Silvibacterium dinghuense: one gene and its partner. The protein of the gene in region 1 interacts with the protein of each later gene in a pairwise test. Links are inferred from orthologs where the notes say so. Each region holds a gene or a part of one and is shown on either strand. Other genes may lie near its edges. The genes, in order: thrS and rplA.

Region 1 (3,257 bases):
TGCGCGACAGCGAGACTGAGAGGAAAAAGCAGAAGAGCGAGCAGCGACAATGCGAGACGTTTACTTTTGAGCATATCCAGCGACCTGACGCGAGTATCTTATCGGATGCAGGCCGCCCTGTGTCTAGCGCGAGGGAGTGGGCACGAAGTGCACATTGCGCAGCGGAGGCATGGGCTGCGGTTCGCGGACACGCATCAGCTTGATCATCTCGCGCAGGCGGAAGGCCTTGATGAGCTGCTCGTCGACGAGGCGGCGATGACGGCGGCGGTGATCGGGGTCAGTGAGCGTGTGTACGTGCCGCTCATCGAGCGAGGCCTGCTGCTCGAGCTTGAGGGCGGCCGAAAGAACGGCATCGCGGAATCGGGAGCTGACGTGGAGTGGTTCTGCAGGCCGGGAGTTCGACATAGGGAATCCTCACAAGAAAATGTGACAGGAGTCCTCATGTCTCCTGCTTCTATGCCGATGTTAGAAGCGCAATTCATGCCTCTGGGAGATGCCTGCGGGCACTTTTGGCCGATTCTTTGGTGTAAACCTGTACAGAAACAGGACAGTGGCCGGTTGTCAGTCACAACTACGGCCAGTGGGATTCGTGCCCTCCCGCCCAAGCAGAGCTTGGACGGGGCACCCTTGTCTTCGTTTGTTCAGAAAAGCAAAAGCGGCGTGACCTGAGGTCGCGCCGCTTTTGGTTGCGATGATAAGGAATTACAGTTCGAGCGACTTCTCCGCTGCCAGCTTCGCTGCGTGAGCGATGAAGTCGGCGAGCGGCTGCGAGCCCTGGTCGCCCTTGCCGCGAGCGCGCACGCTGACGGCATTCGCCTCGGCTTCCTTGTCGCCCATGACGAGCACGTAGGGCACCTTCTGCATGGTGAGGTCGCGGATCTTGGCGTTCATCTTCTCGTTGCGGGCGTCGAGCTCCACGCGGAAGCCGGCCTTCTTCAGCTCCGCCTCGACCTGTTGTGCGTAAGGCAGATGGCGCTCGCTGATGGGCACGAGGCCGATCTGGATGGGCGCGAGCCATAGCGGAAAGGCTCCGGCGTAGTGCTCAATGAGCACGCCGAAGAAGCGCTCCACGCTGCCGAAGAGAGCGCGGTGGACCATGACGGGCTGGTGGCGTTCGCCGTCTTCGCCGACATATTCAAGCTCGAAGCGCGCGGGCAGGTTGAAGTCGAACTGCACCGTCGAGAGCTGCCAGAGGCGGCCGATGGCGTCGACCAGCTTCATGTCGATCTTCGGACCGTAGAAGGCGGCCTCGCCGGGGATCTCCTTGTAGGGGATGCCCTTCTCCTGCAGCACGCGCTCAAGCGAGCCGATGGCCAGCTCCCAGTCCGCGTCGGAGCCCGCATAGCTCTGGCGATCCTTCGGGTCCCACGAGGAGAGCTCGACCTTGAACTCCTTGAAGCCGAAGGTTTCGAGAACCGACTGCGCAAAGTCGATGCAGGCAGCGATTTCGCTCTCGACCTGATCGCGGCGGCAGAAGATGTGAGCATCGTCCTGGGTAAAGCCGCGCACGCGCAGCAGTCCATGCATGGTGCCGGAGCGCTCATAGCGATAGACATTGCCGAGCTCGGCATAACGGACGGGCAGGTCGCGGTAGCTCTTGGGTGAATTCTTGTAGATGAGGATGTGGCCCGGGCAGTTCATCGGCTTCAGGCGATAATCCGCGTCGTCGAGCTCCATCTTGGTGAAGAAGTTGGCCGAGTAGAAGCCCTCGTGACCGCTGGTCTGCCAGAGGTTCACGCGCATGGTGTGCGGCGTGTAGACCAGATCGTAACCGCGACGGATACATTCTTCGCGCATCCAGTCTTCCATGATCTTGCGGATCATGGCGCCCTTCGGATGCCAGAAGATGAGGCCGGGACCGGCGAGGTCCTGGATCGAGAACAGGTCAAGCTGCTTGCCGAGCGCGCGATGATCGCGGCGCGCCGCCTCTTCGAGGCGGGCGAAGTGCTCGTCCATCTCCTTCTTGGAGAAGAAGGCCGTGCCGTAGACGCGCTGGAGCTGCGGATTTTTCTCATCGCCGAGCCAGTAGGCGCCGGCGAGATTGGTGACCTTGAAGGCCTTCACGCGGCCGGTCGAAGGCACATGCGGCCCACGGCAGAAGTCCACAAACGCGCCGTTGCGATAGAGGGAGATGTCATCGCCCTCCTTCGTGAAGCGCTCGATGAAGTGGATCTTCATGAAGTCGTTGTCGGCCTTGAAGCGATGCAGGCCTTTCTCGCGCGGCTCATACTCACGGGTGAATTTCTCGTCACGCGCAACGACCTCGGCCATCTTCTTCTCGATCTTCTCGAGGTCTTCGGGCGTGAAGGGCGTGGGACGATAGAAGTCGTAGAAGAAGCCGGAGTCGGTTGCGGGGCCGTGGCCGAGCTTGGTCTCGGGGAAGAGCTCGAGGACGGCGGTGGCGAGCACGTGCGCAGCCGAGTGGCGAACGACCTTGAGGGCGTCAGGGTCCTTCTCGGTGAGGAGCTGGAGCTTCACGCTGGTGGTGAGCGGCGTGGCGAGATCGACGAGGCGCGGTGCGTTTGCGTCTTCTGCGGCATACATGGCCGCGTCGTCGGAAGTAGCCGCGGCGCCTGGCGTTTCCTTCGGCCCGGTCTCGGTCGTGTTGCTGTCGAGGGGCTGGATGCGGGCGACGACCGAGGCCGCGGCGAGGCGCGGCGAGATGCTTTCGGCGACCTGGAAGGGCGTGACGCCGGCGGCGAAGTCCTTAACGGAGCCGTCGGGGAGATGAACCTGAATCTGATCCTGTAGTGCGCTCATGAAGATGTGTCGATCCTGCGCCGTGGCGCGTGAGTCTTGTCCTTCAAGGATATGTGCTGGCGGCGGGTCGCGTCGAGGGAGCGGAAGGCAGGCAGGGGCTAAAGGCCGCCCATTTCCGATCGGTACGGCAGGGCTGAAGCCAGGGCCCTGAGACGAAGCGATGATGGACTCGCCTCGAGCGAGCGGGGCGCGATCCTGATAGCATCCCATACTGAAGTTTCATGCAGGGAGGACGGATGACCACCGGAACGCAGGAACAATCGACATTTGAGCCGCGCCCCATGGCGGCGCTGGCGCTGGCAGGATGGCTGTTGCTTTGCCTGGCGGTGAGCGGAGTGTCGTCGATCTTTCCGGTGCACAGCCTTCCCACCTGGTACGCGGGGCTCATCAAGCCGTCGCTGACGCCTCTGAACGCGGTCTTCGGACCGACGTGGACGGTGCTTTTCGTGCTGATGGGGATTTCGGCGTGGATGGTGTGGAAGACACGGCCCAGCGTC
Region 2 (3,155 bases), on another replicon or contig:
GGGCTGGATACAGAGAGCCTTCCTCAATACTGAGCAGATCATCCGAAGCCTCCCGAACAGCCGCCATGATTCCGTAACCGTGAATCTTGGGGCGTCGGGACAATATCTTCAGCACAAGCAGATCGAGCGAGCCTTGGAGAGCGTCGGGCCTTCTCATATATAGACAACTATATATAGACATCTTTACATAAGATCAAGTCCAAACGTACTTCTACCTGCAATTCCTGCGATGCCTGCAAATTGACAGGACAACTCAGGCATCGCCTTTACTCAACTGATGCCAACAAGCCAATGCACGGATCGATAGTGCCAGGACGCCTCGCGCAGGCGCGTGTTTCGCAAGAGTGAGGTGTGGATACATCCCAGCCCTCTACAATGAAATCCGGGCGATAGCCTCGCCGCACCAGAAGTGCCGTCCGTGCTTCGCAACCCTCGGCCTGAAGGAGAAGTTCCTGTTGCCCCCAGCGCGTCTGCGTTTCTGGCTCCCCAACTGGCCTGTCCTTCTTGCGGCAATCCTCTTTCTGGCCGCTGCCGCAGCGAATCTTGCCCTGATCCTGCGGGCTACGCACGGCGATCAGCTCTTCATCCTCGACGACGCCTACATCCACGCCGCCATTGCGAAGAACCTTCTGCTGCGCCATCTCTATGCGCCTTCGCCGGGGCCGTTCGCTACCGCCTCTTCGTCCATTCTGTGGCCGTACCTGCTGGCGCTGGTCTTCGCCGTCTTCGGCATGCACATGTGGCTGCTGCTGGCGATGAACCTGCTGCTCGGGCTTGCCGTGCTCTGGCTGTGCCATCGCATCTGGCGCGCGTGGGCTCCCGACGGCACTGCGGCCTATGAACTGCTGGCGCTGCTGGCTGCCGCGCTCGCAGAAGAACTGCAGGTTTCTCCGCTGCGCAGGCCGATGAAACGGTCCTGCTCCGGCCGAAATGACGACCCTTTCTCGTGGCTCTATGTGGATACGGCCTGGGTCGGATTGCCTCCATCCGTGGGGAAATATGCAGATTTCTCCCCGGGAATGGCTTGCATGGCGAAAGAAATCTGTGGATAATCAAAAGACGTGCCCGTATCTCTGCGGGTGCTTATACACCACGGCCGGCATGCAGCAGCGTCCGCGCGGTGGGAGACAGAGGAAGTATGTCGAGAAAAGTAAGCAAGAACGTCGCCAAGGCGCGCGCGGCCGTTGAGCCCCGCCCTTATACGCTTCAGGACGCAGTGCCGCTCCTGCAGCAGGTCAAGTTTGCCAAGTTCGATGAGACCGTCGATCTCACCCTTCGCCTGGGTGTCGACCCCCGCCACGCCGACCAGATGGTCCGCGGCACGGTGGTTCTGCCCCACGGCCTCGGTAAGACCAAGCGCGTGGCCGTGATCACCTCCGGCGACCGCCTGAAGGAAGCCGAAGCAGCCGGTGCGGAGTTCGTCGGCGGCGAAGATCTGGTCGAGAAGATCCAGAAGGAAAGCTGGACCGATTTCGACGCCCTGATCGCGACCCCGGACATGATGCGTTCGGTCGGCCGTCTCGGTAAGGTGCTCGGCCCCCGCGGCCTGATGCCGAACCCGAAGACCGGTACGGTGACCGCCGATGTGGCTGCCGCCGTCAAGGAAATCAAGGCCGGTAAGATCGAGTTCCGTACGGACAAGACTGCTCTCGTGCACGTTCCGGTGGGCAAGCTTTCGTTCCCCGTGGAGAAGCTGATCGACAACGCCATGACCGTCATCACCAGCGTCGTGCGCGCCAAGCCTTCGGCTGCCAAGGGCAAGTACATCAAGGGCATCACGCTCAGCTCGACGATGGGCCCCGGCATCCAGCTCGACGGCGCCGTAGCCGATACCGCCGCCAAGGCATAAAGACAGCCTCTAGCTTCTAGCTCCTAGCCGCTAGCAAGCCATCATGAGGCGCATGATATTGATTTTCAAATACTTAGCTAAAGGCTAGAAGCTAAGAGCTAGAGGCTATTATGGCATTGACTAAGGCAAAGAAGGCGGAGAAGGTCGCAGCGCTGACGGCGGAGCTTGAGAGCTCCACCAGCGCCATCGTTGGCACCTTCGCCAAGCTCACCGTGGCGCAGGATTTCGAGCTGCGCAAGACCGTTCGCGAGGCCGGCGGCCGTTATCGCGTACTCAAGAACAAGCTTGCGGCTCGCGCCTCGAAGGGCAGCCAGATCGAAGACGCGCTCCAGGGTCTGAAGGGCGTTTCGTCCGTGGCCTACACCAGCGGCGACCCGGTCGCGCTGGCCAAGGCGCTCGCCAAGTTCGTCGAAGACAACGCGCAGTTCACCTTCAAGCTCGGCATCGTTGACGGCAAGGTCATCAACGTGGACGAGGTCAAGTCCCTGGCCACCATGCCGGGCAAGGAAGAGATCTTCGCCAAGCTGCTCTACCTCATCAACGCTCCGGCCCAGCGCCTGGCCACGGTCATCAACGCGACCGGCCGCGATCTGGCCGTCGTCCTCGGACAGGGCGTCGAGAAGGAAAAGTTCGCAAGCTAGAAGTTCAGCTTTTAGCTGCTAGCTCCTAGCTTTTAGCTCCGATACGGCCGCCGCTCACTGCGGTGCCAGAGAACTAGCTAGCAGCTAGAGGCTAAAAGCTAAGAGCTGCTTTACAAGATTCGCCGCAGTGCTTCTTCGAGGTGTGTCGGTCTGGGCACATCGGAAACCTCGGGGCGGGGCGAGCGGCAACCGGCGGGCAAGACCCTCCGGCGCAGTACAAAATTCGATTCAAAAGTGGAGAAACTATCATGGCCGATTTACAGCAGTTGGAAGATCAGATTGTCAGCCTGAGCCTGCTCGACGCAGCCGCTCTGGTCAAGAAGCTTGAAGAGCGCCTCGGCGTCTCGGCCGCGGCTGCTGCCCCGGTTGTCGTGGCTGGCGGCGGCGCTGCCGCGGCTGCTCCGGCTGCCGCCGAGCAGACCGAGTTCACCGTCATCCTGAAGGATGCCGGCGCGAACAAGATCAACACCATCAAGGCCGTTCGCGAAGTCACCGCCCTGGGTCTGAAGGAAGCCAAGGACCTGGTCGACGGTGCTCCGAAGCCTCTGAAGGAGAACGTCAGCAAGGAAGACGCCGAAGCCATCAAGAAGAAGTTCGACGGCGTCGCCACCATCGAGATCAAGTAAGTGATCGGGGCGCAGGGCTCAGTCCTTCGGGCTTTTGCC

The links.
Region 2: the proteins of thrS (region 1) and rplA interact in binary tests that used the Escherichia coli proteins (3 or more experiments, as listed by UniProt). The link is inferred for Silvibacterium dinghuense from one-to-one orthologs.

The regions. Positions count from the first base shown.
Region 1 is NZ_SDMK01000001.1:2,010,265-2,013,521, forward strand. The notes cover bases 232-3,173. They hold thrS (threonine--tRNA ligase), read right to left. Parts: upstream 2,761-3,173; coding sequence 703-2,760; downstream 232-702. Other genes in these bases: ESZ00_RS07860 (hypothetical protein), read right to left, coding at 232-405; ESZ00_RS07870 (TspO/MBR family protein), read left to right, coding at 2,997-3,173. In the rest of the region: ESZ00_RS07855 (trehalase family glycosidase), read right to left, coding at 1-74; more of ESZ00_RS07860, read right to left, coding at 124-231; more of ESZ00_RS07870, read left to right, coding at 3,174-3,257. UniProt on the Escherichia coli protein: Catalyzes the attachment of threonine to tRNA(Thr) in a two-step reaction: L-threonine is first activated by ATP to form Thr-AMP and then transferred to the acceptor end of tRNA(Thr). The rate-limiting step is amino acid activation in the presence of tRNA.
Region 2 is NZ_SDMK01000004.1:419,840-422,994, reverse strand. The notes cover bases 154-2,993. They hold rplA (50S ribosomal protein L1), read left to right. Parts: upstream 154-1,138; coding sequence 1,139-1,849; downstream 1,850-2,993. Other genes in these bases: rplL (50S ribosomal protein L7/L12), read left to right, coding at 2,739-2,993; rplJ (50S ribosomal protein L10), read left to right, coding at 1,960-2,490; ESZ00_RS17805 (hypothetical protein), read left to right, coding at 456-1,052; ESZ00_RS17810 (PadR family transcriptional regulator), read right to left, coding at 154-157. Outside these bases: more of ESZ00_RS17810, read right to left, coding at 1-153; more of rplL, read left to right, coding at 2,994-3,116. UniProt on the Escherichia coli protein: One of the primary rRNA binding proteins, it binds very close to the 3'-end of the 23S rRNA. Forms part of the L1 stalk. It is often not seen in high-resolution crystal structures, but can be seen in cryo_EM and 3D reconstruction models.